Regions from separate parts of the Caulobacter sp. AVps16 genome, predicted to be linked through region 3. Evidence: predicted binding sites of a transcription regulator. Region 3 holds the regulator's gene; each other region holds the start of a gene.

Region 1 (10,240 bases), 990 kb from region 3:
TGTTGCGGGCCTTGTGCTCGGGTGACTTGTGGCCGCCCTGGCGCATGCCGATCCGGATCTCCGGCAGGTCGATGCCCTTCTCGGCCAGGAAGATCCGCACCCTGCGGGGATTGGGCGCGGGGTTGGCTTCGCCATAGAGCTTCACAGAGACCTCCCGGGTGAGCGACGCTGACGGCCGCCTTTCAAACAGATGTTAGAGTTGCCGCGCCATGCGGGGCAAGCCGCATTCGCTTCAGGGTCGAATTCGGTGCCCGGGCCCTGTTGAAGCGCCGCGAACCTTGTTACGCCTAGGCGCGAACCATCCCGTTCTGCCGAGGGTACCATGTCCAAGTTCTCCGCCTCCGACGCCGCCTTTGTCGGCTTCCGGCTCGTGAGGGAGCACCCGCGCGTCGTGGCGGTGTGGGCCGTGCTGATGACCGTGCTGTCCCTGATGACCAGCACCCTGACGATCCAGCTGGCCGGTCCGCAGCTGAACGAGTTCATGGCGCTCAGCGCTGACAACTCGGCCGCGCCGGAGGAGATGCTGCGGATCATGGGCGGCCTGGCCCCGCTGATGGTTTTCTCCGTGCTCTACAGCCTGGCGCTCTATGCGGTGACCCTGGCGGCGGTGAATCGCATCGTGCTGCGCCCTGATGACAGCCGCTCGGCCTTTCTGCGGTTCGGCGCGGACGAACTGCGCCAGGCCGGTACGCTGATCCTGGTCAACCTGATCTTCCTGGCGGTCTATATCCTGGGCATCCTGATCTCGGCGGTCCTGATCGGGGTCGGGGTGGCCGCCGGCGGCGGTCCCATTGCCGGACTGACGGGCCTGGTCAGCTTTGTCGGCGTGGCCCTCCTGATGATCTTTGTCGCCGTCCGGCTGTCCTTCGCCTCGACCCTGACCTTTGATACCGGCCGGATCGCCATCCGGGCGTCCTGGGCGATGACCAAGGGCCATGTCGGAGCCCTGCTCGGGGCCTATCTCCTGGCGGTCGTGATGGCCGTGATCGTCTATCTGCTGGTCATGACCATCGTCGCCGCCATCGGGGTGATCGCCTCGGGGGGCATTACCGGTCTTGGCGGTCTGTTCGAGCCGGACATGAGCTCGCTGGAGACCTTCTTTACCCCGATCGGCATCACCCGGGCCCTGTTTGCTGGCGTGATCTCGGTGCTGACCTCGCTGATCGTCTTCTCGCCGGCTCCGGAAATCTACCGGATCCTCAAGGCGGGGGGCGTGGAGCCGGTGGCGACGAACGTCTAGCCACCCCGCTCCCCCCGGCGACAGCCGGGGAGGGCAGGGCTTCTGATGATCGCTCCAGAGAAGCGATCATCAGGATCAGGCGCTCTTCTTGCTCGTCTTCAGCGCCGCCACCCGCGCCTTGCGACGCTCTTCGTGGCGGTCCAGCACGTCCTTCAGATAGCGTCCGGTCCAGGAGGCCTCGACCCTGGCCACGTCCTGGGGCGAGCCCACGGCGACGATCTCGCCGCCGCCGTCGCCGCCTTCGGGGCCGAAGTCCAGCAGCCAGTCAGCGGTCTTCACCACGTCGAGATTGTGCTCGATGACGACCACGGTATTGCCCTGGTCGACCAGCTCGTGGAGCACTTCCAGCAGCTTCTTGGTGTCCTCGAAGTGCAGGCCGGTGGTCGGCTCGTCGAGGATGTAAAGCGTGCGGCCGGTGGCGCGCTTGGAGAGCTCCTTGGACAGCTTGACCCGCTGGGCCTCGCCGCCTGACAGGGTCGTGGCCTGCTGGCCGACCTTTATGTAGGTCAGGCCCACCCGCTTCAGCGTCTCCATTTTGTCGCGGATCGGCGGCACGGCCTTGAAGAAGTCGGCGGCCTCTTCGACCGTCATGTCCAGCACGTCGGCGATGGTCTTGCCCTTGAACAGGATGTCGAGGGTCTCGCGGTTGTAGCGTTTGCCCTTGCAGATATCGCAGGTGACGTAGACGTCGGGCAGGAAGTGCATCTCGATCTTGATCAGGCCGTCGCCCTGGCAGGCCTCGCAGCGGCCGCCCTTGACGTTGAAGCTGAAGCGGCCGGGGCCATAGCCCCGCGCCTTGCTCTCCGGCAGTTGGGCGAACCAGTCGCGGATCGGCCCGAAGGCCCCGGTATAGGTGGCCGGGTTCGAACGCGGGGTGCGGCCGATCGGGCTCTGGTCGATGTCGATGACCTTGTCGAAGTTCTCCAGGCCCTCGATGCGCTCGTGCGGGGCCGGGGCGTCGCTGGCATTGTTCAGGCGCCGGGCGGCGGCCTTGTAGAGGGTCTCGATCGTGAAGGTCGACTTGCCGCCGCCGGACACGCCGGTGATGCAGGTAAAGGTGCCGACCGGGATCTCGCCGGTCACGCCCTTGAGATTGTTGCCGGTGGCGCCGACGACCCGCAGCATCTTTTTCTTGCTGATCGGCCGGCGGTCTTCCGGGACCTCGATCTCGCGCGTCCCGGTCAGGTACTGGCCGGTGACGCTGGCGGGATTGGCCATGATGTCGGCCGGCTTGCCCTGGGCCACGATCTCGCCGCCATGCACGCCTGCGGCCGGACCCATGTCGATGACATAGTCGGCGGTGAGGATGGCCTCTTCGTCATGCTCGACGACCAGCACCGAATTGCCCAGGTCGCGCAGGCCCTGCAGCGACTGCAGAAGGCGGGTATTGTCGCGCTGGTGCAGGCCGATCGACGGCTCGTCCAGCACATAGAGGACCCCCGTGAGGCCCGAGCCGATCTGGCTGGCCAGACGGATGCGCTGGCTCTCGCCGCCCGACAGCGTGCCCGAGCCGCGCGACAGGTTCAGATAGTCCAGGCCGACATCGACCAGGAACCGCAGGCGATCATTGATCTCCTTCAGGATCCGCCGGGCGATCTCCATCTGCTTGTCGCTGAACTGGGACTCCAGGCCGGCAAACCAGTCCTTGGCCGGACGGATGGCCAGCTGGGAGACCTGGGCGATATCCATGCCGGCGATCTTCACCGCCAGGGCTTCGGGCTTCAGGCGCTTGCCGTGGCAGACCTCGCAGGGCGTGTCGGACTGGTAGCGGCCCAGCTCTTCGCGGACCCAGCTGCTGTCGGTCTCGCGCCAGCGGCGTTCGAGGTTTGGCAGGACGCCCTCGAAGGGCTTGTCGACCTCGTATTTGCGGGCGTTGTCGTCATAGACGAACTTGATCTTCTGACCCTTGGAGCCGAACAGGACCACGTCGCGGGCGCTGGCGGGCAGCTTGTGCCAGGCTTCGTCCATCGAGAAGCCATAGTGGCGGGCCAGGGCCTGCAGGGTCTGGGTGTAGAGCGGCGAAGGCCCCTTGGCCCAGGGCGCGACGGCCCCCTTGTGCAGGCTCTTGTCCTTGTCGGGGATCACCATGTCGGCGTCGAAGGCCAGCTTGGCGCCCAGGCCGTCGCAGGCCGGGCAGGCCCCCGCCGGATTGTTGAACGAGAACAGCCGCGGCTCGATCTCGGCGATGGTGAAGCCGCTGACCGGGCAGGCGAAGCGTTCCGAGAACAGCAGCCGCTTGGGCTCTTTTTCGCCCTCGTCGATCGTCGCCCATTCGGCCACGGCCAGACCGTCGGCCAGACGCAGGGCCTGTTCGATGGAGTCGGCGAGGCGCTGCTCCATGTCCGGCTTGGTGACGATGCGGTCCACGACCACGTCGATGTCGTGCTTGAACTTCTTGTCGAGGGCAGGGGCGTCCTCGATCGGATAGTACTGGCCGTCGATCTTCAGCCGCTGGAAGCCGGCCTTCTGCCACTCGGCGATTTCCTTGCGGTACTCGCCCTTGCGGTCGCGGACCACCGGGGCCAGCAGATAGAGACGCGTGCCTTCGGGAAGGGCGGTGATCTTGTCGACCATCTGGCTGATGGTCTGGCTCTCGATCGGCAGGCCAGTGGCCGGCGAATAGGGCGTGCCGACCCGGGCCCAGAGCAGGCGCATATAGTCGTGGATCTCGGTGACCGTACCGACCGTCGAACGCGGATTGCGCGAGGTCGTTTTCTGCTCGATCGAAATGGCGGGTGACAGGCCCTCGATCAGGTCGACATCGGGCTTGCTCATCAGTTCCAGGAACTGGCGGGCATAGGCCGACAGGCTCTCGACATAGCGCCGCTGGCCCTCGGCATAGATGGTGTCGAAGGCGAGCGAGCTCTTGCCCGAACCCGACAGGCCGGTCAGCACCACCAGTTCGCCCCGCGGAATATCGACGCTGACATTCTTCAGATTGTGTTCGCGGGCACCGCGGACGCGGATGAAGTTCAGTTGTTCGGCCATGTGTTCCGGAACGCAGGGGCTGGCATGAGGGTGCCGCGCAGCGGCTATATGTAGGGCTCGGAGCCGGCAGTTAACACAAGAACAAGGTGGGAACAAACGCCCGGAGGTCGTCCTGTGACAGCCTGCTGCCAGAAGGTGTCAGCAGGCTGGCGCCATGAGGGGCGTGGTTTCCGGGCCTTAACCGCCTTTGAAAGCGTGATCTTCAACAGTGTACGGTTCAATGCGCTCAAACGGAGCGCGACATGAGCAAGGCTGCCAAGCCCGCCAAGGCTGACAAACAGGAAAAGGGCAAGCAGGCGATCCGCGACGCCAGCGGGAACCTTCAGACTGGCAAGCCCCGCTCAGTCTTTGTCGATTTCATGGTGTTCATCGGCGGCGTCGGGTCTCTGATCTACGTGTTCAATACCATCGCGCCTAACTAGGGTCGCCAGCGACCCGGGCGGCTTCGGCTTGCCCAAGGCCGCCGGTCGCCTTAAAGAGCCCGGCCAGATCCCCTGAAGGAGACTCCCATGATCAGAGCAACGGAAGACCGCTTCGTCCGTCCCGTTTCCCTGACCCTGGATCGTCATGTCTGCCTTCATCACGCTGGATTCCGTCGCCGCCGTCACGCCTGACGGCCGCCCTCTTTTCGAAAACCTTGATCTCGCCGTCGGTGTCGAGCGCATCGGCCTCGTCGGCCGCAATGGCGTCGGCAAGTCGACCCTGCTGGACATCATGGCAGGGGACCGCGTCCCGGCGGCCGGCACCGTAACCCGCACCGGCAGCCTGGCCCGGCTCGACCAGAGCCCGGCGCGCTCGTGCGACGATCGGCTCGTGGACCTGCTGGGCGCGGGTCCGGACTGGGACCGGCTGGCCCGGATTGAAGCCGGTCAGGCGGATGACGCCGACCTGTCGGATGCCGACTGGGACCTGCCGGGCCGCATCGCCCAGGCCCTGGCCGAAGCCGGGCTGCCGGATCTGGACCCGGAGCGTCCGGCCCTGTCCCTGTCGGGCGGCCAGGCCACGCGGGCGGCCCTGGCCCGGCTTCTGCTGGCCCGGCCAGACGTTCTGCTTCTGGATGAACCGACCAACAATCTCGATGCCGCCGCCCGCGAGGGTGTGATCAGGGTCATTGATCGCTGGAAGGGCGGGGTGGTGGTGGTCAGCCACGACCGGGCCCTGCTGCGCGGGCTCGACCGGATCGTCGAGCTGTCGTCCCTGGGCGCGCGCACCTATGGCGGTGGATACGACCTCTATGTCGAACGGCGGGACGAGGAGGCCGCTGCAGCCTCGCGCGACCTTGACCGCGCGGATCAGGAGGCTCAACGCGTGGCCCGGGACGCCCAGGCCGCCCGCGAACGCAAGGCGCGACGCGACGCCGCCGGCAAACGATCCGCCGCCAAGGGCGGCGCGCCGAAAATTGTCCTCGGGGCCATGGCCGAGCGGGCGGAGCTGTCGGGTGCGCGCGAGGGTCGCCTGGCCCAGCGCCTGGCCGCCGAGGCCGCCGAGGCGAGATCAGAGGCTGTGGCCCGGGTCGAACGCCACAGGACCCTGTCCTTCGACCTGCCATCCACCCAGCTGTCACCGGGAAAGGCGGTGCTGGCGTTCGAGGCGGTTGCCTTTGGCTGGCCGGGCGGCCCTCCACTGATATCCGGCCTGTCCTTCCAGATCGTCGGACCGGAGCGTGTGGCGATCCCGGGCAGCAATGGTACCGGCAAGACCACCCTGATCCGGCTGGCGGCCGGTGATCTGGAGCCTGCGCGCGGTACTATCCGCTGCAGCGTCCCGATGGCCGTGCTGGATCAGCGGGCCGCCGTTCTGGATGACGGTCAGACGATCCTCGAGAACTTCCGGCGACTGAATTCGCGCGCCTCGGCCAATGAGGCCCATGCCGCCCTGGCCCGGTTCCTGTTTCGCAATGCTGCGGCCCACCAGCGGGTCGGAACCCTCAGTGGCGGCGAACGCCTGCGTGCGGCCCTGGCCTGCGTCCTGTCCGCCGAGGTGCCACCGCAGCTGCTGATCCTGGACGAGCCGACCAACCACCTGGACATCGCCTCGATCGAGGCGGTTGAGGCGGCCCTGATGAGCTTTGACGGGGCCTTGCTGGTGGTCAGCCATGACGCCGATTTTCTGACCGCCATCGGGATCGAGCGCGAGATCGCCCTGGGGCGGTGATTTCTGGCACCATCTTTGTGGGTCCTGATCCTCGCCGCTGGGCCCAAAGCTGAGGCTTGCGCAAGGCCGTGCGGGCGCTTTTGTTGGGGGCAGGATCAGGCCCACGGGCCTGGAGCGGCTTTGCCTGCGGTTTTCACCTGGCGAAAGGTCCCTGGATCGATGTGCAACCTCTACGCCATGCGGCGCACCCAGACCGAGATCGTCGCCCTGACCCGGGTCCTGTTGCAGAAGGTCAATCAGGCGGAGCTGCCGGGCATCTTTCCGGACTATGCGGCCCCCATCGTGCGCCAGTCCGCCGACGGCGAGCGCGAGCTGGTCCAGGCCCGCTGGGGCATGCCCTCGCCGCAGTTTGCCCTCGAGGGCAAGAAGACCGATCCGGGCGTGACCAATATCCGCAACGCCAAGAGCCCGCACTGGCGGCGCTGGCTGGGCACGGACCATCGCTGCCTGGTGCCCTTCACCAGTTTCAGCGAGTTCAACAAGGCCGAGGGCGGCGACATCTGGTTCGCCCTGGCGGAGGATCGTCCCCTGGCGGTGTTTGCCGGGATCTGGACCGCGTGGACGAGCGTCCGCAAGCTCAAGGAAGGCGAGGTCACCGCCGATCTGTTTGGCTTCCTGACCACGGAGCCCAATGCCGAGGTCGGTGCCATTCACCCCAAGGCCATGCCGGTGATCCTGACCACCGAGGCCGAACGCGAGACCTGGCTGAACGCGCCCTGGCCCGAGGCTTCGGCGCTGCAGAAGCCTCTGCCAGACGGGGCGCTGAGGATCGTGGCGCGCGGCGGCAAGCGGGATGACGGCTGAGGGGCGGCCACGGCCATCCGGACCCAGCCTTCAACGATGATCACGGGGTGTCTCCCATGGGGGAAGGTTTGCCGGCCGCCAGGGCCGTAACTCGGACCAGAAGCCGGATGGCCGCCAGATAGTCCGCCTCGGTGCGGGTTTCATACTTCACGCCGGCGGCGGTGACGGAGAGGAAGCTGGCAAAGGCCCCCGGTCCGCCGAAGGCGTCGATCCGGGCTCCTTCTTTCGCCGCCGCTTCGGCGCGCTGGATCAGGATGGCACTGAACCCGGCATCGAGCCGGGTTGCGGCGGCCCTGGCCAGGTCGGCATCGAGGTCGAACAGTTCGGCCCCGTGCGGCGTTGTCCGCATCAGCCGGAAGAAGCGCAGATCCTTGGCCAGGATGGTCGCTTCCAGGTTTTCGGCTAAGGTGAAGTCGTCGCGCCAGGCGGCCTCGGCCCCGGCCAGGGCGTCGTCGATCACCGAAGCCGCCAGGGCTTCGAACACGGCCCGCTTGTCGGCGAAACGCAGATAGAGGGTCGCCCGCGCCACGCCGGCCTCGCGGGCGATGTCGGCCATGCTGGTGCGCTTGAAGCTGTGACGTCCGAACAGGGTCAGGGCCGCATCGAGAATACGTCTTACGTTGTTGTCAGACACTATAGACATCATTTGTCCAATATGATCGGATTGGCTCTCGACACAAGGGGTGCTGTGATGACCGACAAGGGCGTGGTGCTGGTAACCGGAGGGTCTGGCTATATCGCGGGCTTCTGCATTGGCCAGCTTCTGAATGAGGGCTGGACCGTCCGGACGACGGTTCGCAATCTCGCGCGGGAAGCCGAGGTCCGGGCGAGCATCGCCAAGCTGAGCCCGCACGGGAACCGGCTGAGCGTCTTCGCCGCCGACCTCAATGCCGACGGCGGCTGGCGCGAGGCGGCTGAAGGCTGCGTCGGCGTGCTGCATGTTGCCTCGCCCTTGCCATCGGCCAATCCCAAGGATGATGACGAACTGATCCGCCCTGCCCGCGACGGGGCCCTTCGGGTGCTGAAGGCGTCGCGCGACGCCGGTGTCAAGCGCGTGGTCATGACCTCGTCCACCGCAGCCGTCTGCTATGGCTTTGGCGGGCGGACCGAGCCCTTCACCGAGGCTGACTGGTCAGATCCCACCGACCGCAGCGACTCCTCGGCCTATGAGCGGTCGAAGATGATCGCCGAGCGGGCCGCCTGGGCCTGGCTCGAGGCCGAAGGGGGTGCGCTGGAACTGGTCACCATCTGTCCGGGTGCCGTCCTTGGGCCGGTGCTCGGCCGTGACTTCTCGGCCTCGATCGACATCGTCAAGAAGCTGCTGGACGGTTCCGTCCCCGGCCTGCCGCGCTTTGGCTGGCCGCTGGTCGATGTCCGCGACATTGCCGACCTGCATGTGCGGGCCCTGGCGGCCCCGCATGCTGCGGGCCGGCGTTATATCGGGGCAGGTGATTTCAGCTGGATGGCGGAGATCGCCGAGGTGCTGCGTCGCGATCTGCCCGGAGCCGGTGCCCGGGCCCCGAAGATGAAACTGGCCGACGGCCTTGTCCGCCTGACCGCCATTTTTGATCCGGTCATCCGCGAGCGGCTGTTCGAGCTGGGCAAGCAGAGGCCGGTCTCGGCGCAGAGGGCCAAGGACGAGCTCGGCTGGAAGCCAAGGTCGAACCGCGAGATGATCCTGGACACGGCCAAAAGCCTGATCGCCGAAGGCCTGATCAAGGCCTAGGGCGGCCCCTGCCTCAGGCCGCCGATGGAGCGGGGTCGATGCGGGCCACGAAGCAGCCGTGGCCGGCATTGTGGGCATGGACATAGGCCGCGCCGGCTGTCGCCAGCTGACGCTCTATCGCGGTTTCCAGGCCATCGCCCATGGCCACTTCGGCGCTCAGGAGCAGGCCGTCTGCGCTGAAGGCCCGCAGGGCGATCGGACGGTCGCGCATGGCCGATGGGAGGGTGTCGCGGCCGCTCCAGGTCTCTGAGGCGGACTGGCTGACATAGATGGCATAGGCCGATCTATAGGGCGTGTCGGCCGGCTGATGTTCGTAGTTCAGCAGCAGCACGGTCTCGCCGGGCTCGGCATCGCGCAGGCCGATGCGGCAGGGAAAGCCCGGCTTGGCGGTGGCGACCCGTCGCAGGATGCCCCGTGCCGCGAGGGCTTCGGTGTCGAGATCGAACAGGGGGCGGAAGTCTTCGACCGGCAGGCCGGAAATCGTGAAGGGCATGGGGCGGTTCCATGGGGGGTGAATGACTTCCCCCTGATGCCCCGCCGCCCTGCCGGATCTCCACCCGATCCTTGCGGCGATAGACCTGCTAGGCCTTCTTGTTCAGGGTGATGGCGGTGCCGCTGGAGACCGGATTGTTCATCCGCGCACCGGCACCATAGCCCGCCGCCGGGGCGCGCTGGTTGGCGATTTCCTCGGCCACGGCCTTGACCAGACCTTCAGTAACCGTGCGGGCGGCGTTCAGGGCGCGAGCCTGGCGGGCCAGGACGGCGTCGAAGGCTTCGGTGGCGCGCACCAGGCGCTGGCGAAGTCCCGCATCCGCACCGGAGATCAGGGCGATATTGGCGCGCACCCGCGCCGACTCGTGCCGGTAGAGATTGGCCAGCTTGGCCGTCTCCTCGACATACTGCGCCGCGTCCTGGGGCCGGCGGGCTTCGAAGGCCGTGGCCTCCTTGGCGATCAGGTCGGTCAGGCGTTCGGTCAGCAGGACCAGTTGGTCGACACGGTCGTTGGGATCGGTGGCGGCGAGGGCCATGACTAATCTTTCAACCCTTGAAGCTTGAGCATTTCACGCTGGACGGTGCTGGCCAGACCGATGCCGCCGGCCTTGGAGACTTCCTTGGCCATGGACTCGGTGAGCAGCGACTTGAACATTTCCTCGGCCTGTCCGCCGCCGAAGGGCTCGGAGGTTTTCACGCCGGCAAACATCGACTGCATCATCACCGACAGGAACGAGGCCTCGAAGGTCTGGGCCGTTTCCTGGATCTTGCCGCGCTTGGCCAGCTCTGCGGCCGACGGCGGCGGGGCGATGGTGTCGATCGGCGAGGCGATGGCG
Region 2 (10,240 bases), 880 kb from region 3:
GGCGCGCCGGGCGGCTACTACAATTCGCCCTCGCTCGACGGCAAGCGTCCGGGGATCTACTGGATCAACCTTCGCGACACCAAGGAACAGGCCAAGTACACCCTGACGACCCTGACTGTGCACGAAGGCGTACCCGGCCACCATCTACAGCTCACGCTCTCCAACGAGGCCAAGGGTTTGCCGCTGATCCGCAAGGTGATCGGCTTCTCGGGCTATGCTGAGGGCTGGGCGCTCTATTCGGAAGAGCTGGCCGTCGAGATGGGCATCTACAAGACCGATCCCCGTGGCCAGATCGGCATGCTGCATGACGCCCTGTTCCGCGCCGTTCGTCTGGTGGTCGACAGCGGCATGCACCACAAGAAGTGGAGCCGCGAGCAGGCGATCAAGTACATGGCCGAAACCATGGGCGACGAGGAAAGCGGCGCGATCACCGAGATCGAGCGCTACTGCGTCTGGCCGGGTCAGGCCTGCAGCTACATGATCGGCAAGATCGTCTGGCTGCGTGCCCGCGACAAGGCCCGCAAGGCCCTGGGCAAGAAGTTCGACATCCGGGAGTTCCACGACGCGGGCCTGCTGTCGGGCATGACGCCCCTGACCGTCCTGGAAAGCGTGATCGACAACTACATCGCCGCCAAGAAGGCCGGCAAATAGCGGCGACAGGACAGCTGGGGCCTGGATCGTTTTCCGATGGGTGTGAAACGGCTATCGGATCGAAAACGCTCTAAGATTTTGATTTATAGACCTTTTCTTCTGACCCTGATGAAGTCATCAGGGTCAGAAGGGGTTCTAACCCCAGCTCTCCGAAGCCCCGGCCCGGCGGGCAATGGTTTTGACGGCCGAGGGCGGCTTCAGGGCCGGCTTGGGCATGTCTGCCGGCTTGCCGTAAAGCCAGCCCTGACCGAAATCGACGCCGGCGTCGCGCACGACATCCTCGACCTCGGCCGACTCGATCATTTCGGCGACCGTGCGGATCTTCAGATCGCGGCACATTTCCACCAGGCGCCGCACCATGGCCCCCTCGCGCCCGTTGGCGGCCAGTTCCCGAACATAGCGTCCGTCGATCTTGACGATGTCCAGGCTGAGTTCCTGCAGATAGGCAAAGGAGGCGGCACCCGATCCGAAATCGTCAAGACAGACCAGCGATCCCATGCCGCGCAGGGACTGGATATGGCGATTGGCCCGCGGCAGGTCGTCGATGGCGGCGCTCTCGGTGATCTCGAAGATCAGGCGGCCTTTGGCCTGGTCGAACTTGGCCAGCAAACGCGAGACGTGGTCGACGAAGCCCTCGGTGACGATCGTTCGGCCGGAGACATTGACGGCCAGTTTCAGGTCGCCCGACCGGTCCTGGGCCAGGCGGCGGGTGGCCTGTTCGACAATGGCGTGGTCCAGTTCCTCGATCAGGTCGAACTCTTCGGCCATCCGGATCAGGGCGAAAGGACTTGCGCCCTCCTCGAAACGGACCAGCACCTCATGGTGGTGGGCCTCGCCCGTCGCCAGATTGACGACCGGCTGATAGGCGAGATTGAAGCGGCGCTGGCTGACGGCAACGCCCAGGGCGCCCGCACGAGCCAGGGTGCGCTTGACCGAGCGGTTCATCGCTTCAGCCAGGCTCATCGGCGGCGTGTCTTTCAGGCCCTCGCTCAGGAAATCGTCGAGGGCGTAGCGCAGGGCTCGCATGGAACGCGCCGAGGCGTTTCCGGGCTCCAGCGACACCACGTGGGCGCTGGCGTCCAGTTCGAGCATGTGGCTGAGCCGGCGCGTCAGATTGTCGGTATTCTCGTCCTTGGCCCGCACCACGGCGTAGCGGTCGTCCGACAGTCGCGTGGCCGCGGCACCGCCGTGGGATTCCGCGCGAACCGCGCCGGCGACATGGGCGTCCAGCACCTCGGCTTCCGATTGCGGCAGGGCCGCACGGCGCTCGCCTAGCCCGGCGAACTCGATCATGGCCAGTTCCAGCTCGATCCCGGTCACGCGCGCAGCTTCGAACAAGCCCTTGGCGATGTCCTCGAAGGACTCCCTTGGATGCAGGCCATCGGCGCCGACGGCGGGGCTGGGGGCCTGACTGGTGGTGAGGGCGCAGGACAGGCGGCCGCCGTTTTCGGGCAAGGCGCGCATGACGACGCTGACATGACGTTCTGTCGGCCCCGCCAGGCGGACGATCACCGGACCCCGGCGTGCGCCGTCATCGGCGCAGGCGATGATCGCATCCATCAGGGCCTGATCGGACGGGCAAAACAGGTCGCGCCAGACCTTTCCGGTCAGGGCGGCCTCATTCAGCCCAACAATGCGCTGGGCGGCCCCCAGGGCCATGTCGATCGTGCCGTCGCGAATCTCGACCAGCAGGTCGGCGCTGGCAAAGGCCAGCCCCAGTAGGCGACGTGGATCTATCGACAAGGTTCGGCTCCCCTTACGACCGCAAACGTCGCACGCGGGCCTTAAGGACGTGTTTCCCGATCCGGAAATAGACCTGCGACAAAGAGCCGCAAATACCGGATCCGGGTAGAGGAAAGTGGGCTCATGATGAAAAGAACATCTTGCGAACACGGAACAAAGGCGGTACGACTTTGAGTGTTCCACCGATCAATGGGCGCGCGAAACGCGAAGCCCGGCTCGGCCGGGCGGAATCATGGAATAAGGGCGCATCTCCAATGAACCAGGCGGCTTTGAAACTCGTGGGTAAGGAAGACGGCGACAAGCAGCGCGCGCTCGAGGCGGCGCTTGCCCAGATTGATCGGGCCTTTGGCAAGGGCTCGGTGATGAAGCTGGGCGAGAAGGGCAAGGTCGAGATGGAGTCTGTCTCCACCGGCTCGCTCGGCCTCGATATCGCCCTCGGCATCGGCGGCCTGCCCAAGGGGCGGGTGATCGAGATCTACGGTCCGGAAAGCTCGGGCAAGACCACCCTGGCCCTGCACGCGGTGGCCGAGGTGCAGAAGGCCGGCGGCACGGCTGCCTTCGTGGACGCCGAACACGCCCTGGATCCGGGCTATGCTTTCAAGCTGGGCGTCAATCTGGACAACCTGCTGGTCTCTCAGCCCGACAATGGCGAGCAGGCCCTGGAGATCACTGACACCCTGGTGCGGTCGGGGGCCGTCGACATCGTGGTCGTCGACTCCGTGGCGGCCCTGACGCCCAAGGCGGAAATCGAAGGCGAGATGGGCGACAGCCTGCCCGGCCTTCAGGCCCGCCTGATGAGCCAGGCGCTCCGCAAGCTGACCGGCTCGATCAACAAGACCAATACCATCGTCATTTTCATCAACCAGATCCGCCACAAGATCGGTGTGATGTATGGCAGCCCCGAGACCACCACGGGCGGCAACGCCCTGAAGTTCTACGCCTCGGTGCGCCTGGACATTCGCCGCACCGGCTCGGTCAAGAACCGCGACGAGATCATCGGCAACAATGTCCGGGTCAAGGTCGTGAAGAACAAGGTGGCCCCGCCGTTCCGTGAGGTCGAGTTCGACATCATGTATGGCGAGGGCATCTCCAAGCTTGGCGAGATCATTGACCTGGGCGTCAAGGCCGGGGTGATCGACAAGGCCGGCTCCTGGTTCTCCTACAACAGCCAGCGCATCGGTCAGGGCCGCGACAATGTCCGCGAGTTCCTGAAGGCCAACAAGGATCTCGCCAACGAGATCGAGGCGGCTGTGCGCAAGTCGTCCCAGAAGATTGAGGAAGAGCTGTTGGTTGGCGGTCCCGAGGACGGCGACGAATAGGGCCGGACGGCTCCAAAGGTTTCGCGACCTTCGCTCGCTTCGGGCGAAACCCGCCACTCAGACGCCCGCAGCACCCCCGCCGCGAAGGCCGCGATCCCCGGACGCCTGGACCCCAAACCAGGCGTCCGATTTCGTTTGCGGGCTGCGCGTCACCTGCGCAAAGGGGTCCATGGGTCAGCCAATCTGGCCGTTGAAGCGGTGACACTCGGCTCGCGCCGCCGACTCGGTTTCCACTCCACAGAAAACCGCGCTATGCAGCCCCAACCTCCGGACAGCCGGACTCTATCGAGATCCTAGAGACGCCCATGCCCAGCCTGAACGAGATCCGCGGAACCTTCCTCGACTATTTCGGCAAGGCCGACCACGCGATCACGCCATCGGCACCGCTGGTGCCGCAGAACGATCCGACCCTGCTGTTCGTCAATGCGGGCATGGTGCCGTTCAAGAACGCCTTCACCGGGGCCGAGACGCCGGCCTATCCGCGGGCGGTCAGCTCGCAAAAGTGCGTCCGCGCCGGCGGCAAGCACAATGACCTCGACAATGTCGGCTACACCGCCCGGCATCACACCTTCTTCGAGATGCTCGGCAATTTCTCGTTCGGTGACTATTTCAAGGAACAGGCGATCAGCCATGCCTGGACCCTGCTGACCCGCGACTTCGCCCTGCCCAAGGACAAGCTGCTGGTCACGGTCTATCACACCGATGAAGAGGCTGCGGATCTCTGGAAGAAGATCGCCGGACTGACGGATGACCGCATCATCCGCATCGCGACCAACGACAATTTCTGGTCGATGGGCGACACGGGTCCATGCGGTCCTTGCTCCGAGATCTTCTTTGACCATGGCCCGCACATCCCTGGTGGCCCGCCCGGCAGCCCGGATGAGGACGGCGACCGGTTCATCGAGATCTGGAACCTGGTCTTCATGCAGTTCGAGCAGCTGGCCGGCGGTGAGCGCCTGTCCCTGCCCAAGCCGTCGATCGATACCGGCATGGGCCTGGAGCGGGTCGCCGCCGTCCTGCAGGGCGTGCACGACAACTATGACATCGACCTGTTCAAGGCCCTGATCGCCGCCAGTGTCGACCTGACCGGCGTCAAGGCAGAAGGGGCACAGGCCCCGTCGCACCGGGTGATCGCAGACCACCTGCGTTCATCCTCGTTCCTGCTGGCCGATGGCGTCACACCGTCCAATGAAGGCCGCGGTTACGTCCTGCGCCGGATCATGCGCCGCGCCATGCGCCATGCCTATCTGCTGGGCGCCAATGAGCCCCTGATGCACCGTCTGGCCCCGACCCTGGTCGCCGAGATGGGTCAAGCCTATCCGGAACTGCGCCGCGCCGAGGCCTCGATCGTCGAAACCCTGCGCCAGGAAGAGGAGCGGTTCCGCGTTACCCTCGGCCGCGGCATGGGTCTGCTGGATGACGCCACGGCCAACCTGACGTCCGGCGGCGTGCTGGATGGCGAGGTGGCCTTCAAGCTCTATGACACCTATGGCTTCCCACTGGACCTGACCCAGGATGCCGTGCGCGCCAGGGGCATTACGGTCGACACCGACGGCTTCGATGTGGCCATGGAGCGCCAGCGCACCATGGCGCGCGCCAACTGGGCCGGTTCGGGCCAAACCGGTGCTGCTGCCGCCTGGTTCGGAATCAAGGAACGCACGGGTCCGACCGACTTCGTCGGCTACGACAACACCGAGACCACAGGCGTGGTGAAGGCCCTTCTGGTCGACGGTGCCGAGGCGCAGGCCGCAGCGGCTGGCCAGACCGTCGAGGTCCTGCTGGACCGCACCAGCTTCTATGCCGAGAGCGGCGGCCAGGCCGGCGATACCGGCGTGATCGAGGCCAATGGCCGAGAGAGCCGGGTGCTCGACACCCAGAAGCAGGCCGGCGAGCTCTATGTGCACCGCGTTGAACTGGCCGGCGACCTGAAGGTCGGCGACAGCGTCGTGGCGTCCGTGGACGCTGCCCGCCGTACCACCACGCGCTCTAACCACTCAGCCGCCCACCTCGTGCATGCCGCCCTGCACCATGTGCTGGGTCCTCACGTTGCCCAGAAGGGCCAGATGGTCGATGGCGAGCGCATGCGCTTCGACTTCAGTCATGGCGGTCCGCTGTCGCCGGACGAGATCGAGCGCATCGAGACCGAGGTCAACGAAGTCATCCGTCAGAACGTGCCGGCCGAAACTCAGGAAATGGCCCCGCAGGAGGCCATCGAGGCCGGCGCCGTGGCGCTGTTCGGCGAAAAGTACGGCGATAGCGTCCGGGTTCTGACCCTCGGCAAGTCTCTGACCGAAGCCGGCAAGGCCTATTCGGTCGAGCTGTGCGGTGGCACTCACGTGGCCCGGACCGGCGACATCGCTTTGTTCAAGATCGTGTCCGAGCAGGGTGTCGCGGCCGGCATCCGCCGCATCGAAGCCCTGACCGGCGAGGCGGCCCGCCGCTTCCTGCTGGACCAGGCCGGCGTCGCCAAGGCCCTGGCCGACCAGTTCAAGACCCCGGTCCTGGAGGTCGGCGCCCGCGTCGAGGCCCTGATCGCCGAGCGCAAGTCGCTGGAAAAGCAGCTGGCCGAGGCCCGCAAGCAGTTGGCCCTGGGCGGCGGCGGTGGCGCGGCCTCCGGTCCGGAAGACGTGGGCGGCACGGCCCTGATCGCCAAGATTCTGGACGGCGTCGGCGGCAAGGAGCTGCGCGGGGTGGCCGAGGAGTTCAAGAAGCAGCTGATGGGCGGCGGAATCGTGGCCCTCGTCGGGACCAGCGACGGCAAGGCTGCCGTGACCGTGGCCGTCACCGCTGATCTGGTCGGCCGGTTCAGCGCCGCCGAACTTGCCAAGGCCGCTGTTCTGGCCATGGGCGGGCAAGGGGCCGGCGGCAAGGCCGATTTCGCTCAGGGCGGTGCGCCTGACGCCACCAAGGCCCAGGACGGCCTGGATGCCATCAAGGCCGTCCTCGCCGGCTAAGGCCTCTTGAGCCCTTGAAAGCGAAAGCCCGCCGTCTCGCAGGAGGCGGCGGGCTTTTCCTTGCGATCAGCTGCTCAGGAAGGCAGAGAGCTTGTTGCCGTCCGGGTCCCGGACATAGGCCCCGTAGTAGCCATCGCCATAAGCGGGCCGGGGGCCGGGCGGTCCTTCACAGGTGCCGCCATTGGCCAGGGCCGCCGCATGAAAGGCGTCGATCTGGGCGGTGTTCTCGGCCTGCAGTCCAACCATGATGCCGTTGCCGGCGCGCGCCGCCTCACCGTCATGGGGTTTGCAGATGAACACCTTGGCATCGCCGCCTTCCGGCCCATAGCCTATCCAGTCGCCCTGCCGCCACAGGCGCCGCTGGCCCAGTACAGCGGCAATGGCGTCGTAGAAGGTCTGGGCGCGGTCCAGGTCGTTGGCGCCTATGGTAACGTAGCGGATCATGGTTGGTGTCCTCCTTGGTGCCCCAGACTAGCCGCGATGTGGCGCCTGAATCCAGAACGAAGGGGGAACTAGCTGACACCTTGTGTCAGCAACATCGCCACGATGGACAGACTCACGACCGCCAGGGCTGTGGTCACGGCGACGGTCCGCGCCGCGCCCCGGGCAAAGACGTTCAGGGCCCGGGTCTGGATGAAGACATTGACCGCCGTCGGTGTCGCGGCCAGCAGGGTAGCTCCCAGCCGGAAGGCGGCTGGAGCGTCGGTCAGGCCCACGGCCAGCCAGGTCAGTACTGGCAGGGCCAGCAGCTTGGCGAGGGCGGCGGCGAGTACCGGCCCCGACTGCGGAGCCAGCTTCGGCTCGGCTGAGGGCAGGGCCAGGGCCGCGCCCAGGGCGACCAGGGCCACCGGGCTGCCCGACACTGCCGCTGCGGCCAGGGCGCGATCCAGAACGGCGGGTAGGGTGAGGCCCGTGATGGCCAGGCCCACTCCGATCAGCGATGCGACGACGATCGGATTGGACAGGGCGCGCCATGCGGATCCCGGGATCGAGCGGCCAGCGGCCCAGCCCAGCAGGGCGATGCCTGTCGCGGCGATGACCACGAAGTCGACGGCCACGACGCCGGCGGCCAGGCGGGCGGCTTCAGGACCGAGGATGGCGACGGCGACGGGCAGGCCGAGAAAGGCGCTGTTGCCAAGGCCGCCGGCCAGGGCCGCCCCGGCGCGCTCCTCCCGTGTCCAGCCCAGTGCCAGACCGAGGACCAGCAGGCCGGCCATGACCAGCAGGGCCGCCCCGGCATAGGCCGCCAGTCCCCAGGCGAGCGCGGCTCCGGGCGTTCCGATCCGCGACAGCGACTGGATCAGCAGGGCCGGAAAGCCGATCCAGAAGACATAGGCCGACAGGCCGTTGACCATGGGCTGGTCCAGCAGGCGCAGCCGGACCAGGGCCACGCCGGCTGCGACCAGCAGGAAGAACGGCAGAACCCGCGACAGGACGCCGAAAGCAAGCTCGATCACGGGGCGGCGGCTCCGGTTGGGAGGACGCCCCGCTCTATCACTTGCCGACGGGTGCCGACCAGCCCGGCAGGGTCAGACGATAGACCAGGACCAGATTGTCATTGTCGCCCGCCGCGCTGCCGTCGGCGCCCTTGATCCCGGCGTCGAAAGCGATGCCGCCGACCATGCCATTGGCGGTCTGGAAGTCGTTGTCCGAGCCGATGAACAGGAAGGCATCGTTCGGGGCCTTGGGATCCAGGGCCGGAACCAGGGCCAGGGCCTCGAACTTCTCGGGCAGGGTGAAGGTGTTGGTCGCGGCGTTGTCGAGGTTGAAGCCGAAGCGGGCCATCTGGGCCGGGTGGATCAGATTGATCAGCTCAACCTGCTGGACCGGGACGATACCGGCCTCGAGCACGCCATTGGGGGCCACCGGCTTGGTCGAGGTTTCATAGGCCGTGCCGGCGATATTGGTCGCGCCGGTCGTGTCGACCAGCAGCACGCTGCGATAGACGGCCGGACGGGTCGCGCCGCCGCCGCGGCCATTGCCGTCGCGGGCCAGGACCAGGAACTGGTGATCGTTCAGGGCCAGAATCTCGGACTGGGCGGCGGTCTTGTCCGGCGCGGCCCCGTCGCCCTTGTTGCGGAACACCGGCAGCTGCATGACATACTCCGCCACCGGCGCGGCCGGGGTGGCGGACTTGCTGATGTCATAGAGGAACAGGCGGGTATTGGCCCTTGTGTGGTCGGTGTCCTTGCCCGAGGCCGAGTCCTGCACCGTGGCGCTCTGCAGCAGGGCGGCGAGGCGCTTGCCGCCCGGAACCAGGCTGACGCCCTCGATGCCCTGGTTGTTGCGACGGCCGGTCTCGGGGGCCTTGGCACCGGTCAGGTAGGGCGCGCCGCCGCTCGTCGGGGCCACGGCGGCGACCGGGGCGATCACGCCCTTCAGGGCGCCGGACTTGTCGAAGCGGTAGATGTTGGCGGCATATTCGTCGGAGACGTAGAAGCCGCCGTCGGCGGTCACGGCCAGGCCTTCGCTGTCCAGGCTGGTGCGGCCGGCGGCCTTGGGTTCGGACGGGTCGAGGCCGGTAAAGGTCTGGCCTTTGGCGTCCTTCAGCAGCAAGCCGCCGTTCGGGGTCAGTTTCACCTGCTCGGGGGCCACAGCCTCGGCTCCGGCATAGGGCGCGAAGGTGAAGCTGAAGCGGTGCAGGCGGTTGGCATAGTCCGAGGTGCCGACGATCGTGCCGACGCCGTTGGGACCGCGATCGGGCAGGGTGGTCAGGGTGCCGGCATAGGTCCCGTCGGCCTGACGCCGCCAGTCGCTGATCGCCATGGCCGAGAACGAGCCCAGGGTGTCGCCGTTGAAGTCACGCAGGGCGGCCGAAAGCCGGCCGGCCCCGACCAGGCCCTGATTGACCAGCTTGACGCCGCCGAGCTCGACCGTCACCGCGCCCTCGGCGGTGGCGACATTGGGACGGGACCAGGCGGTCGGCTCCGCCAGGGCAGCCGTGGACAGGGCCAGAAGGGAGGCGGCGGCGAGCAGGGGCAGGCGGACGAGGCGGGTCATGGCGCGTGGTTTCCAGCAGGGATGTCCAGCGCGGTTAGCAGCCTAGATTGACGCTTGAGTGACAGCCGCCCCTGAAGACCTAACGTTCTTCGCGCGGCAGCCGGATATGGACCAGCTTCCAGGTAAACAGGGCTGTCCGCTGGAAGCTGAACACCGTCACCCGGCCCGGTTGACCCGGCCGCTTCATCGCCACCCGCACGCGGTTGGGATCCCAGTAGACGATGGTCGGATAGGGGCCGCGGACGACAGCCCTGATCTTGCCGCCCACGGTTTCAGGCCGGGCCGGACCGGCGGGGGCCGCGCCGGGGGCGTAGCCCCGGGTCAGGGCCGAGATGCCGGCAATGGTCAGATAACGGTCGACCTTGGGTTCTGGCGGGGCGATGGGCTCAATGGCCCGGCGCATGGCTCCCAGGGGGTCACGCCAGATCGAGGGGGGCTCGGCGGCCGCCACCGGCGCGGCTTCCTTGAGCTGGCCGGTCAGGCTGCGCCGAACGGCCGGGAAATCGACCAGTTCGGATATGGCCTGCACGTCTTCATACTGGGCCGCTGCCTTCAGGGCGCGGAAAGCAAACC
Region 3 (10,240 bases):
AGGCGGCCGGTGGGCTGACTCTCGCCGGCGCGCCCGAGGGCTTCGATGCCCTGGTCATGGCCGACATTGCCCGGGCTCGGGGTGGACTGACCGCCTTCGTCGCCCGCGATACCGCCCGTGCCAATGCCTTTGTCGACGCGCTGAAGTTCTTCGCGCCGGAGATCGACGCCGTTCTGTTCCCGTCCTGGGACTGCCTGCCCTATGACCGGGTCGGGCCCTCGGCCGGCGTGGCCGCCCAGCGGATGGCCACCCTGTCCCGCCTGGCCCGTGGCCTGGGCACCGCCAAGCCCGCCCTGCTGGTGATCGCGGCACCTGCCATGCTGCAGCGCGTGCCCGACAAGTCCGTTCTGATGCGCGCCAGCTATTCGGCCACGGTCGGCAACAGCGTCGATATCAAGGATCTGGAGCGCTATTTCGCCGTCAACGGCTATGTCCGCGCCTCCACGGTCTCGGAAAAGGGCGAGTTCGCAATCCGAGGCGGGGTCATCGACGTCTATCCCTCGAATGCCGAGGAACCCGTCCGGCTGGATCTGTTCGGCGACACGCTGGAGAGCATCCGTGCCTTCGATCCCGAGACCCAGCGCTCGACCAAGCAGCTGAAGGACATCGACCTGCTGCCGGTCAGCGAGGCCCTGCTGGACGCCGACGGCATCTCGCGGTTCCGGCGTGGCTATGTCGCCAAGTTCGGCGCGCCGGGCGATGATCCGCTCTACAATACGGTCAGTGAAGGCGGTCGCCGCGCCGGCCTCGAGCACTGGCTGCCGCTGTTCTACGAGCGGATGGCGACCCTCTTTGACTATCTGCCGGCCGGATCCCTGATCGGCGTCGACCATCAGGCCACCGAGGCGCGCGACGAGCGGCTGGCGATGATCGCCGACGCCTATGAGGCTCGCGCCAGCGCAGACCGCAAGTCGGCCTATCGTCCGCTTGAGCCCAGTGCGCTCTACCTGACCGCTGCAGAGTGGGAAGAGGCCCTCGACGATCGTCCGCACCGCCGGTTCACGCCGTTCCAGCCCCAGGGCCTGGATGTGATCGACATGAGCGCAAAGCTCGGCCGGGTGTTCGCCGCCGAGCGGGCCCAGGACAGCGTCAATCTGTTCGAGGCCACCGCGGCCCATGCCAGCGACCTGACCAGCAGTGGCAAGCGCGTGCTGTTCGCTTCCTGGTCGGAGGGCTCCTCAGAGCGCCTCGGGACCATGCTGGCCGACCACGGTCTCAAGAAGATCCCCTATGCGGCCTATTGGCAGGCGGCCAAGGCCAATGATCCCAAGGTCCCGCAGCGGGTTGTCCTGCCGCTCGACCACGGCTTCGAGACCGAGAACCTGGCGGTCATTTCCGAGACCGACATCCTCGGCGACCGCCTGGCCCGACCGCGCAAGAAGCGCCGCGCCGCCAATTTCCTGGCCGAGGCCAGCGCCCTGACGCCGGGCGATCTCGTTGTGCATATCGACCACGGCATCGGCCGCTATGAGGGCCTCAAGACCCTCGACGTCCAGGGCGCGCCGCACGACTGCCTGGACCTGCTCTACGGCGGCGAGGCCAAGCTCTATCTGCCGGTCGAGAACATCGACCTCCTGACCCGCTACGGCACCGACGGCGAGAACGTCCAGCTCGACAAGCTCGGCGGCGCGGCCTGGCAGGGCCGCAAGGCCAAGGCCAAGGAACGCCTGCGGGTCATGGCCGAGGGCCTGATCCAGATCGCTGCCGCCCGCCAGCTGAAGTCGGTGGAAGAGACCGATGCGCCGCAAGGTGTGTTCGACGAGTTCTGCGCCCGCTTCCCCTATGAGGAAACCGACGACCAGCTGTCGGCCATCGCCGATGTGCTGAGTGATCTGGGCTCGGGCAAGCCCATGGACCGCCTGATCTGTGGCGACGTCGGCTTCGGCAAGACCGAGGTCGCCCTGCGCGCCGCCTTTGTCGTCGCCATGAGCGGCAAGCAGGTGGCCATCGTCTGCCCGACCACCTTGCTGGCCCGCCAGCACTACAAGACCTTCAAGGACCGCTTCCAGGGCTGGCCGGTCAAGATCACCCGCCTGTCGCGTCTGGTCACCGGCAAGGAAGCCGCCGAGACCCGCGAAGGCCTGGCCAATGGCCAGATGGAGATCGTTGTCGGCACCCATGCGGTGCTCAGCAAGCAGGTCTCGTTCAAGGACCTGGGCCTGGTGATCGTCGACGAGGAGCAGCACTTCGGGGTCAAGCACAAGGAGAAGCTCAAGGAGCTTCGCGCCGATGTGCACATGCTGACCCTGACCGCTACCCCGATCCCGCGCACCTTGCAGATGGCGCTCAGCGGCATTCGCGAAATGTCGATCATCGCCACCCCGCCGGTCGATCGCCTGGCGGTGCGGACCTATATCAGCCCGTTCGATCCGGTGACCCTGCGCGAGGCCCTGCTGCGCGAGAAGTATCGCGGCGGCCAGGCCTATTACGTCGTGCCGCGCATCAAGGACCTGGAGGAGATCGAGAAGTTCCTCCGCACCCAGGTGCCGGAGGTGAAGTACATCGTCGGTCACGGACAGATGGCGGCCACCCAGCTGGAAGACGTGATGACGGCCTTCTATGAGGGCCAGTACGACGTGCTTCTCGCCACGACCATCGTGGAAAGCGGGCTGGACATCCCCTCGGCCAACACCCTGATCGTGCACCGTGCCGACATGTTCGGCCTGGCCCAGCTCTATCAGATCCGCGGCCGGGTCGGCCGGTCCAAGGCGCGGGCCTATGCCTATCTGACCACGCCGAACGAAAAGACCATCACCCTGTCGGCCGAGAAGCGCCTGCAGGTCCTGCAATCCCTCGACAGCCTGGGGGCCGGCTTCCAGCTGGCCAGCCACGATCTGGACCAGCGCGGCGGGGGCAACCTGCTCGGGGACGAGCAGAGCGGCCACATCAAGGAGATCGGGGTCGAGCTCTATCAGCAGATGCTGGAAGATGCCGTCGCCGAACTGCGCCAGCGCCAGGGTGCCGAAGCCCTGCTGGAGGATCGCGGCTGGTCACCCCAGATCAATACCGGCGCGGCCGTGATGATCCCGGACGAGTATGTGCCGGACCTCAATGTGCGCCTGTCGCTCTATCGCCGTCTGTCGGAAGCCGAGAAGTCGGCCGACCGCGAGGCCCTGGCGGCCGAGCTGATCGACCGCTTCGGCCCGTTGCCGCCCGAGACTGACAGCCTGCTCAAGGTTGTCGCCATCAAGGGCCTGTGCCGCGAAGCCAATGTCGCCAAGATCGATGTCGGGCCCAAGGGGGCTGTGGCCAGCTTCCGCAACGATACCTACGCCAACCCGCTGGGGTTGATGCAGTACGTCGCCAAGAACAGCCTGATCTGGAAGGTAAGGCCCGACCAGAAGGTGGTGATCAAGGGCGAATGGGACAGCCCGGCCCAGCGGCTGGATGCGGCGGAGAAGATCCTGGGGCACCTGGCGCGGATCGCGCGGGAGTAGGGCAGGGCGGCGACTTGCCCCCTACGGATCGCTTCGCGATCATCTTCCCCCGGAGGGGGAAGATCGGTAGCGCGGACCTCACCATCTTCCCCCTGCGGGGGAGGAGCGCCGAAGGCGCGGAGGGGGCCAGTGGTCCGGAAACCAAAAAAGGCCGCCCCGACATCGCCGGGACGGCCTCAAATCTCGCCAAGCCTGAAGACCTAGTGGTACCGGCGAATGAGCCCCACCAGTTTGCCCTGAACCTCGACCTGATCAGGTCCGAAGATGCGGGTCTCGTACTTGGGATTGGCCGCCTCCAGGGCGATTGAGCCGCCCTTCTTGCGCAGGCGCTTCAGCGTGGCTTCCTCGCCGACCAGGGCCACGACGATCTCCCCCGAGGTGGCCGTGTCGCCCTTCTTGATGATGACATAGTCGCCGTCGAGAATGCCGGCCTCGATCATCGAGTCGCCCTGCACCTCCAGAACATAGTGCTCCCCGCCGCCGAGCATGGATTCTGGCACTGGCAGTCGATCGCGTTCGTGCTGGATGGCGTCGATGGGCGTGCCAGCGGCGATCTTGCCCAGGATCGGCAATTCGCGGCTGTCATTGGCGGCAGCCGTCGTGGCCCCGGCGGGAGCTGCGGGAACGGAGCCGCCACCCTCCAGCACCTGGGGCTTGAAGGTGCCGCGCCCCTTGGGCGGGGCAGCCGTCGTGGCCTGCTGCGGAAGCTTGACCACTTCCAGCGCCCGGGCCCTGTGAGCCAGGCGGCGGATGAAGCCGCGCTCTTCCAGCGCGGTGATCAGGCGGTGGATGCCGGACTTCGAGGCGAGGTCCAGGGCCTCTTTCATCTCGTCGAAGGACGGTGAAACCCCGCTCTCCTTGATGCGTTCATGGATGAACATCAGCAGCTCGTGCTGCTTGCGCGTGAGCATCTCGACCTCGATGAAGACGCGGAACAAACCGCAAACCTTGCGAATGTTCTCTAGGCGTTCTTCCTTAATGTCAAGTTGACGACCTGGGTCGCGTCGAATGGCCCGTAAGGCGCATCATGGCCCGGGGCGGAATGGAATTTCCCTTTGTCGTCATGGGCTAGGGCCTGAAACATCATTCGCAGCCTGGAACCACGGGCTGGCAGGCTTCTCCCGGCGCGCCGCCAGAAACGGTGAGCCAAAGCGCTCCGAACACCGCAAGGATGCTTTGATTCCGACGCGGATCTCACCGGCCGAACCCTGATTCGACTCAGGCTGAGGGTGACCTGGCAGCCGCCGACAGGTTCTTGAAGGTCCGGCTCCAGCGCGGCCCCTTGGCCGGAGCCCAGGAAAACAGCACGCGCTCGGCCCGCCCCACCAGGTTCTCGGCCGGTACAAAGCCCATGCCCCTTTCGGGGGGCAGATGACCGTCCAGGGCGCTGTCCCAGGCGCAGCGTGCATATCCGCGCGGGGCCGGTCCGGGATCGAACCGGCTGTCGACCGAGTTGTCGCGATTATCGCCCATCATGAAGTAGCAGCCGGCCGGGACCTGATAGACGCCGGTATTGGCGGCCGGTGTCTGCGGTCCCTGGGTGTAGGTCAGATAGGCCCGCCCATTGGGCAGGCGCTCGGCCACTTCCTCGACGACCGTCGGCTGACCGTGATCGTCCTGGACGCGGAGGGCCTGGGCAAAGTGCTCGACAGGCGAACCATTGATCATCAGCACCCCGTTGCGGACCTGGATATGATCGCCGGGCAGGCCGACCAGCCGCTTGATGATGTCGGTGCGGCCGTCGCCAGGCCGCTTGAACACGACGATGTCGCCGCGCTCCGGCTGACGTTCAAACAGGCGTCCCTGTCCGATGGGCGGGCTGAAGGGCAGGGCGTGGCGGCTCCAGCCATAGGCGTATTTCGAGACCAGGATGCGGTCACCGATTTCCAGGGTCGGTTGCATCGATCCTGACGGGATCAAGAAAGGCTGGGCCAGGACGGTCCTGGGGATCATCAGGATCGCCAGGGCCACGGCGAAGAAGCGGGTCCAGTCGATGACCTCGGCCAAGAGTGGTGGCTTGGGGCTCGAATCGGCCTTGTCGTTCATCGCACGCTCCCGGAACTCAAGTGGGATAGGGGAAAGGCCGAGCTTGTCGAAATCGTGGCGCCCTCAGCCCTGAAAGGTGGTCGCCCGTTCCGGGTACTTGGGACTACAGGACTGGTAGATGGCCGCCAGCTTGACCATGTCCTTTTCGTAGTCGCCCGAGGCCATGATGGCTTCTCCCAGGCTCACGACCTTGCGGCGATAGTCCATCATGCCACAGACCATCGGCACGCCGGCCTTCAGGGCGATGTTGTAAAAGCCCGTCTTCCACTGGCGAGCCTTGCCGCGCGTGCCCTCCGGCGCGATGGTCAGCATGAATTCGTCGCGCCGCGAAAACTCCTCCGCCATGACTGAAACGGTATCGCGCGACTGCGAGCGGTCGATCGGCACGCCGCCGAGGTCGCGCATGATCCCCGCGAAGGGCCAGCGGAACAGGGACGCCTTGCCCATGAAGCTGAGATTGAGGTGCAGGGCGTCGGCTGCGCCGATGAAATAGACGAAGTCCCAGTTGCTCGTATGGGGGGCGGCGATGACCACGAACTTGCGTGACGCCGGGGCCTGGCCCTCTACGCTCCAGCCCTGAAGGCGGAAGTAGGTGGCCAAGGCCCATTTCACCAGTCGAGCTATTGGGCTCATCGGCGTCTCTTCTCCCTCGGCGCGTTCCTGTCGGGTGGGTGTCGCGGAACGTCTTGAGTCGTCAGGTTGGACGGTTGGGCGCAGGAACGCCAGATGTTCGGTGCTCAGCCGAGCAGGGTGCGCGTCGCTTCGGCCACATTGGCCTGCCGCATCAGGCTTTCGCCGACCAGCATGGCCGTGGCACCGGCGGCTTCCATGCGCACGACGTCTTCCGGGGTGAAGATGCCGCTTTCCGTGACCAGCAGGGCCTCGCGCGGGGCCCGGGCGGCCAGTCGCTCGGTGACGGCCAGATCGACCACGAAGCTTTTCAGGTCGCGATTATTGATCCCGACCAGGGTTGCACCCAGCCGGCCGGCCCGCTCCATCTCGGCCTCGTCGTGCACCTCGACCAGGGCATCCATGCCCAGGCGGGCGGCCTCGCTCATCAGATCGGCGGCCAGGGCGTCGTCGATCATCGCCAGGATCACCAGTATGGCGTCTGCGCCCAGGGCGCGGCTCTCGGTCACCTGCCAGGGGTCGACCAGGAAGTCCTTGCGGATACAGGGCAGGCTGGCGGCGGCACGGGCGTCGATCAGATAGGCATCCGCGCCCTGGAAGCTGGGGCCGTCGGTCAGGACAGAGAGGCAGGCCGCGCCGCCGGCCTCATAGGCACGGGCCAGGGCCGGCGGATCAAAATCAGCGCGGATCAGCCCCTTGGAGGGCGAGGCCTTCTTGATCTCGGCGATCAGGGCCAGCTTGCCCGGCGCATGGGCGTGGCCCAGAGCCGCCTTGAACCCGCGCGGCGACGAGGCATTGCGCGCAGCGTTGTCGAGGGCATTCAGCGTGCGGCGGCGCTTGCGATCCAGCACTTCGTCGCGCTTGTAGGCGGCGATTTTCGCCAGGATGTCGGTCATGCGTTGGCCAGTTCGGTATTGGTCGCTGCGACCAGTCCGGCAAGGGCCGCCTTGGCCGCGCCGTTATCAATGGCGGTTGCGGCCATCGCGATGCCTTCGGCCAGGGTCTCGACCTTGTCGGCGACCAGGAAGGCCGCAGCGGCATTCAGCAAGACGATGTCCCGATAGGCGCTCTTCTCGCCGTCGAGCAGGCGGGTCAGGGCAGCGGCATTATACTCGGGTTCGCCGCCGGTCAGGTCGGACAGGGCGGCGCGCGGCAGGCCGACCGCTTCCGGCGTGATCGTGAAGAAGCGCACGACGCCGTCGCGCCATTCGGCCACCTCGGTTTCGCCGGTGGTGGTCAGCTCGTCCATGCCCTGGCCGTGCACCGACCAAGCGCGCTCGGCCCCCAGGGCCCCGAGGGCCCGGGCGATGGGCTCGACGAAGCGGGGCGCCGAGACACCCATGACCTGGCGCCGGGCCCCGGCGGGGTTGGTCAGTGGACCCAGCAGGTTGAAGATTGTCCGGAAGCCCAATTGCTGGCGGATCGGGGCGACGTGCTTCATCGCGCCATGGTGGGCCTGGGCGAACAGGAAGCAGATCCCGGCCTCATCGAGCGCCTTGCGCTGTTGTGCGCGGCTGGCGTCGATATTGACCCCGAGGGCGGCCAGGACATCGGCCGTACCGGACTTTGAGGTCACGGCCCGGTTGCCGTGCTTGGCCACCTTCAGGCCGCCGCCTGCGGCCACAAAACCGACGGCGGTCGAGATGTTCAGGGTGTGCAGGCCGTCGCCGCCGGTCCCGCAGACGTCGATGACCTCATAAGGATGGTCCAGCCTGACGGCGGCGCGCCGCATGGCGCGGGCGCAGGCGGCGATCTCGCCCACCGTCTCGCCCCGCAGGCGCATGGCGGTGACCGCCGCGCCGATCTGGGCCGGTGTGGGCTCGCCGCGCAGGCAGGCGCTGAAGAAGATTTCCGCGTCATCTTCAGACAGGGTCTGACCGTCGGCCAGCTTGGCCAGCAGCGGCTTGAAGGCGTCGGACATGCTCGGCCTAGGCCCCGACCGCGAGGTCGCGCTTGACCCCGGCCAGGTCGAGGAAATTGGCCAGCATCTGGTGACCGCCCTCGGTCGCGATGGATTCGGGGTGGAACTGGACGCCGTGGACGGGGCGGGTGCGATGCTGCACGCCCATGATCTCGCCGTCAGCGGTCCAGGCGGTGACCTCCAGCTCGGCCGGCAGGTCTTCGCGGCGCACGGCCAGGCTGTGATAGCGGGTGGCGGTGAACGGGTTGGGCAGGCCCTTGAACAGGCCCTTGTCGGCGTGATGGATCGGGCTGGTCTTGCCGTGCATGACGTCCTTGGCGCGGATCACTTCGCCGCCATAGGCCTGACCGATGGCCTGGTGGCCCAGGCAGACGCCCAGGATCGGCATGTCCTCGGGAGCGCCCCGCAGCAGGGGCAGGCAGATCCCGGCCTGGTCGGGGGCCTTGGGGCCCGGCGATAGCAGGATCGCCGCCGGGCGCAGGGCCAGGGCCTGCTGCACGGTCAGGTCGTCGTTGCGATGGACCAGCGTCTCGGCCCCAAGCTCGTTCAGATAGTGGACGAGGTTGTAGGTGAAGCTGTCGTAGTTATCGATGACCAGGATCATGGGCTAGCTTCTAGAACGGCTGGGCCGGGAGCGGGAGGGGGTTTGCGGCATTTGGGCGCGAGAAAGCCTTAAGCCCGTTACAGATCCGGTCGGGTCGGGCAAGCTGCCGCCATGGTCTCGTCTGATTCCGCCCTCGATCCGGTCGCCATCGCCTATGCCCGCGCCCTGCTGCGGCCGCGGGAGCGTCGCCAGAGGATGGGGCCCGTCCTGGCAGCGGCGGCCTTTGCAGCGTTTTGCGCGCTGAGCTTCGCCACGGTGATGGTGCTGGCCCCGCCGGCCGTGACGCAGCACCTGCCGGCTGACCGCCTGGGGTACTGATACTGGGCGCGTGACAGGCGCCGAAACCGGAATCCACTTTCGGCTGTCACGCTTGCCGTCAGGCGAAACGCCAGGCCTCTTCCGCCGCCCGCTTTAGGGCGCGGGACTTGTGCAGGGTCTCGTCATATTCGGCATCGGGATCGCTGTCGGCGACCACGCCGCCGCCGGCCTGGACATACATCATGCCGTCCTTGACCAGGGCTGTGCGCAGCACGATGCAGGTATCGACCGAGCCGTCAGCGCCGACATAGCCGACTGCGCCAGCGTAGCCGAGGCCGCGCTTTTCGATTTCCAGCTCGTCGATGATCTCCATGGCCCGGACCTTGGGCGCGCCCGAAAGCGTGCCGGCGGGCAGGGCGGCCATCAGCACGTCGACCGGATCCACGCCCTCGGGCGCGACGCCTTCGACATTGGAAACGATGTGCATGACGTGGCTGTAGCGCTCGACCTTGAAGCTCTCGGTGACCTTGACGCGCGGGCCCTGGTGCGGCTTTGCGGGTTCGTTCTTGCCCGGCTCCTTCAGCATCGAGACGCGGCCGACGTCGTTGCGGCCGAGATCCAGCAGCATCAGGTGCTCGGCCCGCTCCTTGGGATCGGCCAGCAGCTCGGCCTCGAGGGCCAGGTCCTCTTCCGGCGTCGCGCCGCGCGGGCGGGTGCCGGCGATCGGGCGGATGGTGATCTTGCCGTCGCGCAGCCGCACGAGGATCTCGGGACTGGACCCCACGAGGTGGCAGCCATCGAGGTTGAGGAAATAGAGGAACGGCGACGGATTGGTCCGGCGCAGGGAGCGGTAGAGGGCGAACGGATCCAGGTCGAACGGGGCCCTGAAGCGGTGGCTGGGCACCACCTGGAAGATGTCGCCGGCTCGGATGTAGTCCTTGGCCTTCTCGACCACGACGGCATAGTCCTCGCGACTGACCGGGGTGGTGAACTCGATCGGTGCATGGCCCTTGCGCGGCGCTTCATGCGCCAGGGGACGGCGCAGGTCGGCCATCACCGTTTCGATGCGGGCCCGGGCGGCGTGGTGGGCCTCCTCGGCCGAGACCCCGGCCACCGGGCGCACCGTGGTCACCAGGATGATTTCCTGGGCGATAGCATCAAACACCGCCACGATCGACGGCCGGGTCATGATCCCGTCGGGCAGGCCCGTGGTGTCCTCGTTGATGTCGGGCAGGCGTTCGGCCAGCCGCACCATGTCATAGCCCAGAGCGCCGAAGACGCCGGCCGCCATCGGCGGCAGGCCGGCCGGCAGCTCGATGCGCGAGCGGGCGATCAGATCGCGAA

What was found. Region 3 encodes LexA, which represses DNA repair genes until DNA is damaged. Its sites were predicted from a motif close to ATGTTCNCNANNTGTTCT; they were not measured.
Region 1: the regulator LexA is predicted to act here: its motif matches at 4,307-4,324, upstream of uvrA (excinuclease ABC subunit UvrA).
Region 2: the regulator LexA is predicted to act here: its motif matches at 2,527-2,544, upstream of recA (recombinase RecA).

What each region holds. Positions count from the first base shown of each region.
Region 1 is NZ_CM178739.1:2,560,115-2,570,354, reverse strand. It holds gene ACW17U_RS12325 (glutathione S-transferase family protein) at 1-145, opposite strand, end outside; gene ACW17U_RS12320 (hypothetical protein) at 323-1,240, shown strand; gene uvrA (excinuclease ABC subunit UvrA) at 1,316-4,228, opposite strand; gene ACW17U_RS12310 (hypothetical protein) at 4,471-4,650, shown strand; gene ACW17U_RS12305 (ABC-F family ATP-binding cassette domain-containing protein) at 4,796-6,382, shown strand; gene ACW17U_RS12300 (SOS response-associated peptidase) at 6,542-7,186, shown strand; gene ACW17U_RS12295 (TetR/AcrR family transcriptional regulator) at 7,227-7,820, opposite strand; gene ACW17U_RS12290 (SDR family oxidoreductase) at 7,878-8,912, shown strand; gene ACW17U_RS12285 (DUF1203 domain-containing protein) at 8,926-9,405, opposite strand; gene ACW17U_RS12280 (hypothetical protein) at 9,494-9,940, opposite strand; gene ACW17U_RS12275 (rod-binding protein) at 9,943-10,240, opposite strand, start outside.
Region 2 is NZ_CM178739.1:2,448,853-2,459,092, reverse strand. It holds gene ACW17U_RS11810 (DUF885 domain-containing protein) at 1-651, shown strand, start outside; gene ACW17U_RS11805 (sensor domain-containing phosphodiesterase) at 787-2,394, opposite strand; gene recA (recombinase RecA) at 2,649-3,713, shown strand; gene alaS (alanine--tRNA ligase) at 4,019-6,667, shown strand; gene ACW17U_RS11790 (VOC family protein) at 6,734-7,111, opposite strand; gene ACW17U_RS11785 (AEC family transporter) at 7,180-8,124, opposite strand; gene ACW17U_RS11780 (esterase-like activity of phytase family protein) at 8,162-9,667, opposite strand; gene ACW17U_RS11775 (DUF2939 domain-containing protein) at 9,747-10,240, opposite strand, start outside.
Region 3 is NZ_CM178739.1:1,567,228-1,577,467, forward strand. It holds gene mfd (transcription-repair coupling factor) at 1-3,437, shown strand, start outside; gene lexA (transcriptional repressor LexA) at 3,638-4,348, opposite strand; gene lepB (signal peptidase I) at 4,656-5,483, opposite strand; gene ACW17U_RS07665 (lysophospholipid acyltransferase family protein) at 5,547-6,116, opposite strand; gene trpC (indole-3-glycerol phosphate synthase TrpC) at 6,221-7,009, opposite strand; gene trpD (anthranilate phosphoribosyltransferase) at 7,006-8,034, opposite strand; gene ACW17U_RS07680 (anthranilate synthase component II) at 8,042-8,638, opposite strand; gene ACW17U_RS07685 (hypothetical protein) at 8,750-8,956, shown strand; gene trpE (anthranilate synthase component I) at 9,015-10,240, opposite strand, start outside.